Regions from separate parts of the Peribacillus sp. P4_D6 genome, predicted to be linked through region 3. Evidence: riboswitches for the same ligand, from Rfam matches in the RefSeq annotation. Region 3 holds a riboswitch; each other region holds the start of a gene.

The links. Region 3 has a riboswitch for S-adenosylmethionine ahead of mmuP (S-methylmethionine permease). Riboswitches for the same ligand answer to the same signal wherever they lie in the genome.
Region 1: linked by a shared signal. The riboswitch ahead of AC1DVB_RS15050 (methionine biosynthesis PLP-dependent protein) and the one ahead of mmuP (S-methylmethionine permease) in region 3 are both predicted to bind S-adenosylmethionine.
Region 2: linked by a shared signal. The riboswitch ahead of AC1DVB_RS15095 (methionine ABC transporter ATP-binding protein) and the one ahead of mmuP (S-methylmethionine permease) in region 3 are both predicted to bind S-adenosylmethionine.

The regions. Positions count from the first base shown of each region.
Region 1 is NZ_JBFUIQ010000046.1:14,043-17,327, forward strand. It holds gene metC (cystathionine beta-lyase) at 1-439, opposite strand, end outside; gene AC1DVB_RS15050 (methionine biosynthesis PLP-dependent protein) at 436-1,548, opposite strand; SAM riboswitch class I at 1,635-1,748, opposite strand; gene fumC (class II fumarate hydratase) at 2,075-3,285, shown strand, end outside.
Region 2 is NZ_JBFUIQ010000046.1:23,566-26,850, forward strand. It holds gene AC1DVB_RS15090 (methionine ABC transporter permease) at 1-531, opposite strand, end outside; gene AC1DVB_RS15095 (methionine ABC transporter ATP-binding protein) at 518-1,534, opposite strand; SAM riboswitch class I at 1,604-1,708, opposite strand; gene AC1DVB_RS15100 (MBL fold metallo-hydrolase) at 1,992-2,816, shown strand; gene AC1DVB_RS15105 (hypothetical protein) at 2,881-3,069, opposite strand; gene AC1DVB_RS15110 (YheE family protein) at 3,156-3,285, opposite strand, start outside.
Region 3 is NZ_JBFUIQ010000085.1:5,481-8,765, forward strand. It holds gene AC1DVB_RS19510 (alpha/beta hydrolase) at 1-97, shown strand, start outside; gene AC1DVB_RS19515 (flavin reductase family protein) at 116-724, shown strand; SAM riboswitch class I at 960-1,062, shown strand; gene mmuP (S-methylmethionine permease) at 1,146-2,540, shown strand; gene mmuM (homocysteine S-methyltransferase) at 2,530-3,285, shown strand, end outside.

The DNA.
Region 1 (3,285 bases), on a different contig from region 3:
TTTCAATGTATATGGCCCTGGTATTTGGCTGAACCGCCGCTTTGACACTTTCAAGGTCCGTCATGTCAACGAAGGTATGCTCAATATTGAAACGGTTCAAAACGCTTGTGACCATCCTGAACGTTCCGCCATACACATCTTCGGAAATGACGATATGATCCCCAGCAGACAATAGCAGGAAGGCTGTTGAAATGGCAGCCATACCTGATGAAAAGGCAAAGCCGTGAGTGCCTTCCTCAAGTTCGGCAATGATGTCTTCAAGTGCCTCGCGGGTTGGGTTCCCGCTTCTGCTGTAGTCATATTTGCCGAATTGATCGATATCGGATTGATGGAAAGTCGATGCATGCTGGATGGGGACGCTCACACCGCCCGTTGCCGGATCGAATTTATGTTGATTATGAAGTAATTTTGTTTCAAAGCTAAAATCATGATCTGTCATCGTAGTGCCTCCCTTTTTACATGTGCGAATGCTTGCTGCAAGTCACCAATCAAATCTTCGCTATCCTCGATGCCAACGGAGAAGCGGAGCAGTCGATTACAAACACCGTTTGCCGTTCTGACCTCAAGCGGTATATCGGCATGTGTTTGTGTGGCAGGATAGGTGATGAAGCTTTCAACCCCTCCCAGGCTTTCTGCAAAGGAAATTAATGAGAGCGATTGTAAAAATGGGTTGACCGCCGCTTCATCAATGATGCGGAAAGAAATCATGCCGCCTCGGCCTGGATACAATACGTCCGTAACACAATCATGCTCCGATAAGTAATCTACAAGTATCTTGGCATTCTTTTCATGACGCTCCATCCGCAATGCCAGGGTTTTCATTCCGCGCATCAACAGCCATGAATCAAATGGGCTCAAGACAGCTCCAGTGCCATTATGATGGAAGGCAAGTGCATCACATAATTCAGCGCCGCTAGCAACGATCAGTCCGGCGAGCACATCATTATGACCACCGAGATACTTGGTTGCACTGTGGATCACAATATCAGCTCCAAGCAAGATGGGTTGTTGAATAAGAGGCGTGTAAAAAGTGTTATCAACGATTAGCAATAAATTATATCGTTTAGCCAATGCGGCAACGGCGCTAATATCCGTTTGCTGCATAAGAGGGTTAGTGGGAGTTTCGATGAAGATGGCTTTCGTGTGAGGAGTGATGGCTTTTTCGATATCCTCCAAACAACAAGTGTTTACATAGTCACACTGCAATCCCCATTTTTTAAAACCTTGTTCTAACAGCCGATATGTACCGCCATAAAGATCTTCACTGACAATCCACGCATCCCCGGATTTAAAAAGGGCGAGTATAGTGGAGATGGCGGCCATTCCTGAACTGCAGGCATAGCCTTGGTCTCCTTTTTCCAGATCGGCGATGGATCGCTCCAATAGCTGGCGGGTAGGGTTACCTGTCCTTGTGTAGTCGAATCCCGTCGATTGACCGATTCCTTCGTGGCGAAAAGCTGTTGAAAAGTATACCGGCGGATTGACTGTTCCTGTCGCCGTTTCACTGCGATTTCCTAATTGAGCAAGATATGTTTCAGGTTTATACATGGTTTTCACTGCTCCTTTGAGTTAAATAAAATAAAAAAAAGTCTTCTTTAAGAAGAAGACTTTGATTAAGTAGGGACGAGTCATTCTTCTTATCTTCCAAGTTCATAAACTTGTGGAATTAGCACCTTTTCATTGGTTTGAAACAAATGAAGGTTGCTGAGGTGTCATCGGGCCATTCCCTCTACCTCTCTCGATAAGAGTTTAGATTATTCAATTTCTTTTGAATTTACTATATATACAAAACACTGTCAAGGACATTTTGGGGGTGATGATGTGTTGGCGTTCATGGCCAGGTCAATTGAAGCCTAGCGGTGCCTACACTTTATGTGTCAAAAAAGAATATCCAAATTTTCATCTAAATATGAATGGCCTAGGATTTTTCAGAAATATGGAAAGGGTCAGCGGGATATTTTTGCTTTAAAATAATAAAGTTTGTACAATGTATGGAGAGAAAGAATAATCCGACATTATTCATTTCATATGCAAAAATTCTTCAATGAATAGTGCAAACTTAGGAGGAGAACACATGGAATACAGAATCGAACGTGATACGATGGGTGAAGTGAAAGTTCCTGCTGATAAATATTGGGGAGCACAAACTGAGAGAAGCCGTAACAATTTCAAAATCGGTAACGAAAAAATGCCGATTGAATTGGTTCGTGCATTTGCATACGTTAAACAAGCTGCTGCAAAGGTGAACTATGATCTTGGCGATCTTTCCGAAGTTAAAAAGAACGCCATCGTCAAGATTTGCGGCGAAATCCTTGAAGGTACGCTTGATGAACATTTCCCGCTTGTAGTTTGGCAAACGGGAAGCGGTACGCAAAGTAATATGAATGTGAATGAAGTGGTCGCTAACAAAGGGAATGAATGGTTAAAAGAAAATGGTGAATCGGAAATCCTTCACCCGAATGATGATGTTAACAAGGCACAAAGCTCAAATGATACTTTCCCGACTGCCATGCATATTGCAGCCTTTATGGAAGTCGCTGAAAAATTGGTTCCTGCCATCAAAGCACTTCGTGATACATTCGATACAAAAGAAAAAGAATTTTGGGATGTCGTGAAAATCGGCCGGACACATCTTCAAGATGCTACACCCTTAACATTAGGACAAGAAATTTCCGGTTGGAAAGCGATGCTCGATAAAGATTTGGCGATGATTGAGGAAAGCAGCCAAAAACTATTGAACCTTGCTCTAGGCGGAACGGCTGTAGGAACCGGAATCAATACAAAGAAAGAATTCCCGGGACTTTCTGCCAAACAAATTGCAGCGGATACAGGATATCCTTTTGTCACATCTGATAATAAGTTCCATGCATTGACTAGCCATAACGAAATCGTCTACGCACACGGTGCTTTGAAAGCATTGGCGGCAGATTTAATGAAAATTGCGAACGATGTCAGATGGCTTGCAAGTGGACCGAGAAGCGGAATCGGAGAAATTGCCATTCCGGAAAACGAGCCGGGCAGCTCCATCATGCCAGGTAAAGTCAATCCGACCCAAAGTGAAGCGCTTACCATGATTGCGACACAAATCGTGGGTAACGATGCTACAATTGGCTTTGCAGCAAGCCAAGGTAACTTTGAATTGAATGTATTCAAACCAGTCATCATCTATAACTTCCTGCAAACGGTCAAATTATTGACGGAAGGCATTCATTCCTTCAACGATAATTGTGCGGTTGGCATCACTGCAAATGAAGATAAGATCAAAGAAAATGTAGAGCGTTCCCT
Region 2 (3,285 bases), on a different contig from region 3:
AATTCCGCCACCGCCGATTGTCCCAGCCATTGCTGAGTAACCGATTAGCGAAATGGTCGTTAATGTCAGTCCTTGAATGATTCCCGGTTTTGCCTCTGGAAGAAGTACATCCTTAATGATCATCCATGGAGTGGCACCTACGGCAATTGCAGCTTCAATCACTCCTCTGTCTATTTCACGTAATGCCGTTTCAACAATCCTTGCAAAAAAAGGGATTGCGGATACGGACAGGGATACAGAAGCTGCTCTTGGCCCTATCGTCGATCCTGTAAGTAGGTCCGTTAAAGGAAGGAGGGCGACCAAGAGAATGATGAACGGGATTGAACGGACAATATTGACTGCGAAACCGAGAGATCGATTCACGATGCCATTTTCAAAAAATAAATTCCTGGTTGTTGAAAATAGCAATACTCCAAGCGGTAAACCGATCAGCAGGGCTACTGCAAGAGAAACGCCAACCATATAAATCGTTTCAAGAAAGGCTTTATTAAGATCAGGTAAAATATTGACGATGGGATTAAGCAGTGACATGTTTTAACACCTCCACAGAACTGGAACGATCTTTTATATATTCCAATGCCGAATGAATTTGGACGGCATCGCCAATTAACTCGATGATTAAAATGCCTAAAGGAACATCCTGGATATACTCAATTTTACCGTGTAAAATATTTCCCTTTACTGCATGGGATTGGAGAGTATCCGAAAGAATCGATTCACCGGCGGTTTGCCCTTCGAATTGGATCTTAATAATCGTACCTTCACTTTCTTCAATCAAGTGCGAAGGGAGTTCGAAATCCAGTACACTGCCAATGAATTGCTTCGTTAACTCCTGTTTGGGCTGTGAAAATATTTCATAAACGGGTCCTTCTTCAATTACCCGGCCATCCTGCATCACGGCGACTCGGTGGCATAGTTCTTTGACCACTTCCATTTCATGTGTAATCAACACGATGGTGATACCAAGCTCACTGCTTATCTTTTTCAATAACTGTAAAATCGCTTTTGTAGTGGTTGGATCAAGGGCTGAAGTCGCTTCATCACATAATAGTACAGTGGGTTCATTTGCTAACGCGCGAGCTATGCCGACCCGTTGCTTCTGTCCACCGCTAAGCTGTGCAGGATAGACATCTTTCTTATCGCTGAGCCCTACTATTTCCAACAATTCCAATACACGTAACTTAGTCGCGTCCTTCGATCGATGCGCGGCCCTTAAGGCGAAAGCGACATTTTCATAAACGGTTTTTGAACTGACCAGGGAAAAGTGCTGGAATATCATTCCGATTTTTTGCCGTTGTTTACGAAGCTCTTTGCTAGATAAAGAGGTTAATTCAATGCCGTCGATAATGATATTTCCACCTGTCGGACGTTCAAGCAAATTCAAGCAGCGGAGCAATGAGCTTTTTCCAGCTCCGCTGTAGCCGACAATTCCATATATTTCACCAGTTTGAATGGTTAAAGTTACGTTATCCACTCCGATAACTCGGTTTTTCTTCGAGACGTATTCCTTTCGGACTGAACGGATTTCAATCATGAGCTTTCCCCCTTAAACATTAAAAAAGCTGCCTCTATCATTCAGAAAGAGGCAGCGAAATCATATCTCGGCTTATCTTTCAGAATGCAATCATTCTGCAGGAATTGGCACCGTTCCCTAAGGGCGGTTGCCGGACATCACAGGGCCTGATCCCTCCGTCACTCTTGATAAGTAAATTATTATTTTAGAATATTTCAAGTTTTATAATATAATCTATATTATTTGTAAAATCCGGCATTGTCAATCGTTTCTTTTATTTTTTTGTCATTAAATCTGGTACAGTCCGTTAAAACGATTCATTGAAAATGGGCTATTATGCAATAATCCAGCATTTTCATCGAGGCTATTCATTCCAATATTTCCTTGTCAAAAAGGTAAAGTGGTACTACAGTTATTATAGTAAAGTTAAAAAAAGGAAGATGAAACTATATTTATACAATGATGGGGAGGAAACCGAATGATAGAGATCAAGACGATAAATGATGTGGTTTGCGTGCATGGGACTCCTGGCGGGAACAAGGCGGGGATGAGTGTGTATGTCTTTTTAACGGATGGCCTATTGATAGATACTGGCGCACAGATTTTATTGGAAGAGCTTATTCCATTCTATGAATCCGCAGACTTCGACTCAGTGGCCCTGACTCACTATCATGAAGACCATACGGGGGGTGCTGCCTGGATACAGGAACATAAAAAGGTCCCTCTTTTCATTCACCCGATGTCGGTTGAGGTTTGTGCAAAGGATGCTGAATATCCTGAATATCGCAAAATTTTCTGGGGAAAGAGAGACGCCTTTAAAGCTGAGCCGCTAGGGAAGGCCATTCATTCCCGTACCGAAACGTGGGAGCCGATTTTTACCCCGGGTCATGCAAAGGACCATATGGTGTATTTGAATCACAATAATGGCGTGCTCTTTTCAGGAGACCTTTTCGTAACCCCCAAAACAAAGCTTGTCTTACGGGAAGAGTCCGTCCCGGTGATCATCGATTCCATAAAAAGATTGCTTCATTATGACTTCGGKGAAGTGTTTTGCTGTCATGCTGGGCATGTACCTGATGGGAAGGAGATGTTTCGAAAAAAACTGGATTATCTGGAAAACCTCCAAGGGGAAATTTTACGCTTGCATTCTCAAGGGCTGACCGTTCATGAAATCCAGCAGGTCGTTTTGCCGAATCGCTATCCCCTTATCGAGATATCTGGGCATGAATGGGATTCAGAGCATATCATTACATCGATATTAAACGAAAATATTTTAAGTGCGAGGGAGAATGGGACTATTTGATTGCTATCCGCTTAACGGTCTGACTGATATAAAAGAGAGCTCTCCATAAGAGAGCCCACATTATTCATTTATTGACATTGGGATCTGTTTCATCATAAAAATCATGTGCTTCTTCGATGTTCTGAAGGTTAGCGACTTCATACACATTTCCGCCCGCCATTCCTTCATTGATGATACGGTCGATATCCAGGTAAACGGAGTCCTTGCCATCATATTCGGTATCCTTCAAAAATGTCATTTTTTCTTTATCCAAAAGAAATCCCTCCTAGCCTTTTCTTTAGTTTTAGGCAAAGGAGTTTTTTTTATTCTGTTTAGCGATTTCATGAATGTAAAGGGGTTTCATTCATAAACATGGAAGATCATTAAATCATGTATCATGCTTTTGAGTTGGGTTTCATCTGTTTCGGAAGGCGGATTGGCTGTCCACTCGATGGATCCATCTTTATGATACAAGGCTTTGACTGCCTGC
Region 3 (3,285 bases):
CGCTACAGTTGAAGTTCAGTGGGAAAATTACGGTCATCAGTTGACACGTTCAGAGGTTGATGCAGCAGGTTCATGGTTTCAAAAGAACTTTTTATAAGAATGAGGGGGAATGAAGATGATTTCTGTTAACCCTGAAAGTCTGACTGAACGGGATAATTATAAGTTTTTGACTGGAAGCATTATACCGAGACCTATAGCGCTGGTTACGACACAATCCGAAACCGGTACAATCAATATAGCGCCGTTCAGCTTTTTTAACATAGTCAGTTCAAATCCTCCGATGATTTCCATTTCTGTTCAACGGAAAGAAGGAGTTTCAAAGGATACAGCCCGAAATGCAATTCAAACAGGTGAGTTCGTTGTTCATATCACTGATGAAAATAATGTTGCTGATGCAAATCGAACGGCCAAGGAACTCCCATCTGAAGAAAGTGAATTGGGTCTTACTAATTTCACGCTGGCTGTTAGTGATAGGGTATCCGTACCAGGATTGGAAGAAGCGAAGGTGCGTTTTGAATGTACATTAGAGCAATCGATTCCATTGGCAGGTTCCAAGAATGAACCTGGTTGTGATTTACTGATAGGGAAAATAGTCTGCTATCATATAGAGCAAGATATTTACCATAATGGCCGTATTGACCCGAAAGGGCTAAAACCTGTAGCAAGATTAGCAGGTCATACTTATACAAAACTAGGGGAATTATTTGAAATAGAACGTCCTTAAGGAAAAAGAAAAAAATGGCGACATCTTTTAAGATGTTGCCATTTTTAAGACCAAAATGACCCCGGTTAGTTTTATTTGCCAATATAATACGCTTAGCGCCTGTTCCAAAAATAAGCAACCTTTTAATATTAATGCCGCAGACGCCATGATCGTTAGCATTTAAAAGGAAGTCTTTACATTCCGAAACAAAACTTGACAAATTTTTCATAGATTGATAAAGTTATAAAAAAATAATTTCTTATCCAGAGAGGTGGAGGGACTGGCCCTATGAAACCTCAGCAACAGGTCTACAAAGACACTGTGCTAATTCCAGGGGGTGAAACCTTGATAGATAAGACCGTACGTGTTTATTTGTCAGTAACGCACTCTTTTTTAGAGTGCGTTTTCGTTTTTTCTGGATGCAAGATTAAGGAGAGTAAGAATGGATAACAAAAGGAAGCATGATTTTCAAAGGCAAATGCAAGCACGGCATATAATAATGCTATCGCTTGGCGGGGTGATTGGAACTGGTTTATTCTTAAGTTCGGGTTATACGATTCAACAGGCTGGTCCGTTCGGAACCATCCTTTCGTATCTGATTGGTGCATTAGTGGTTTATCTAGTCATGCTATGTCTAGGTGAACTATCAGTGCATATGCCCGAGACTGGTGCGTTTCATAGTTACGCAGCCAAATACATCGGACCAGGGACAGGGTATACAGTAGCCTGGTTGTATTGGCTAACCTGGACTGTTGCACTAGGTTCGGAATTCACGGCTGCAGGATTGTTGATGCAGCGATGGTTTCCATTAATCAGTGTCTGGATATGGAGTGCTCTATTTGCCATTTTGGTCTTGGCATTAAATGCGTGGACCGTTAAGTTTTTCGCTGAATCCGAATTCTGGTTTGCGTCTATAAAGGTATTTGCTATTGTAATATTCATTATTCTGGGAGCTGCGGCAATGATAGGTTTCATTCCAATGATTAACGCACAATCAGCTCCGTTATTTTCCAATGTTACAAGTGCAGGTTTATTTCCAAATGGTGCTTTTGCCATTCTAATGACGATGCTCGCGGTGAATTTTGCATTTTCTGGAACTGAATTGATCGGAGTTGCAGCTGGAGAAACTGTGAATCCGGAAAAAACGATTCCAAAGGCAATCCGTATGACATTATGGAGATTGATTATCTTTTTTATAGGTACCATCGTTGTTTTATCCGCATTATTGCCTGTTTCGGATGCAAGCGTATTAGAGAGCCCCTTTGTTGCCGTTCTAGAACGAATTGGAGTGCCATATGCAGCGGATATTATGAACTTTGTTATATTAACTGCCATTTTGTCCGCTGCGAACTCAGGACTATATGCCTCATCCAGGATGCTTTGGTCACTTGCAGATAAGAAAACTATTTCACCAATATTTGCAAAATTGACAAAACGGGGTGTTCCCTTGAATGCAGTCCTTTTCAGTATGTTGGGCGGTGTTTTAGCACTTTTCTCGAGTATTATTGCGCCGGATACTGTATATATAGTGCTTGTATCCATTTCTGGACTAGCCGTGGTTATAGTTTGGATGAGTATTAGCGCGTCACAGTTTCTATTTCGCAGACGATATATAAACGAAGGAAACTCAGTTAATGATTTGGCTTATCATACACCATTATATCCATTCGTACCAATCGTTTCATTTATGCTATGTCTTGCTTCTTGCATAGGAATTGCATTTGATCCTACACAAAGAATAGCACTATATTGTGGCATTCCGTTTATTTTGTTTTGCTATGGAAGTTATTATCTGACACAAACCATAAAGAAAAGAGGAGTAGACCATGAAAAATAAAATTAACCCAATTGAAGCAATTTTACAAGGTCATTCAGTTATGATTTTGGACGGAGCTTTAGCTACAGAGCTTGAAAGTCATGGGTGTGATTTGGACGATCCCCTGTGGTCTGCACGTGTATTACTTGAAAATCCAGAAGTGATTTACCAGGTGCACTCTGACTACTTTCGAGCTGGTGCTGACTGTGCGATAACGGCAAGCTATCAAGCAACGGTTGAAGGTTTCGCCCTCCGCGGAATACAAGAAAAAGAGGCATTGGATCTAATCAGGAAAACGGTTTTACTAGCAAGAAAAGCAAGAGATGAATTTTGGAAGGAAGAATATCAAACGATTAGACCTAAGCCATTGGTTGCTRCATCAGTTGGACCTTATGGGGCTTATCTTGCAGATGGTTCAGAGTATGTTGGGAATTATGGTGTTTCAGATGAAGCTTTGGCGGCATTTCATCGCTCACGAATATCAGCTTTGGTTGAAGCAGGAGCTGACATTTTAGCATTTGAAACGATTCCTTCCCTGCAAGAAGCAAAAGTATTACATTCATTATTGAAAGATTATCCAGAAGTCTATGCTTGGCTGTCCTTTTCTTTGAAAAATGAAAAAGCGATTAGTGACGGCACATTGCTGGAGGAGTGTGCCAGATTGTTTGGGGACAGTGAGCAAATTGCCGCAATTGGCATCAACTGTGCGCCTGTATCAGTTATCACGGAAGCCATACAGGTGTTGCGTGCAAACACGCATAAACCA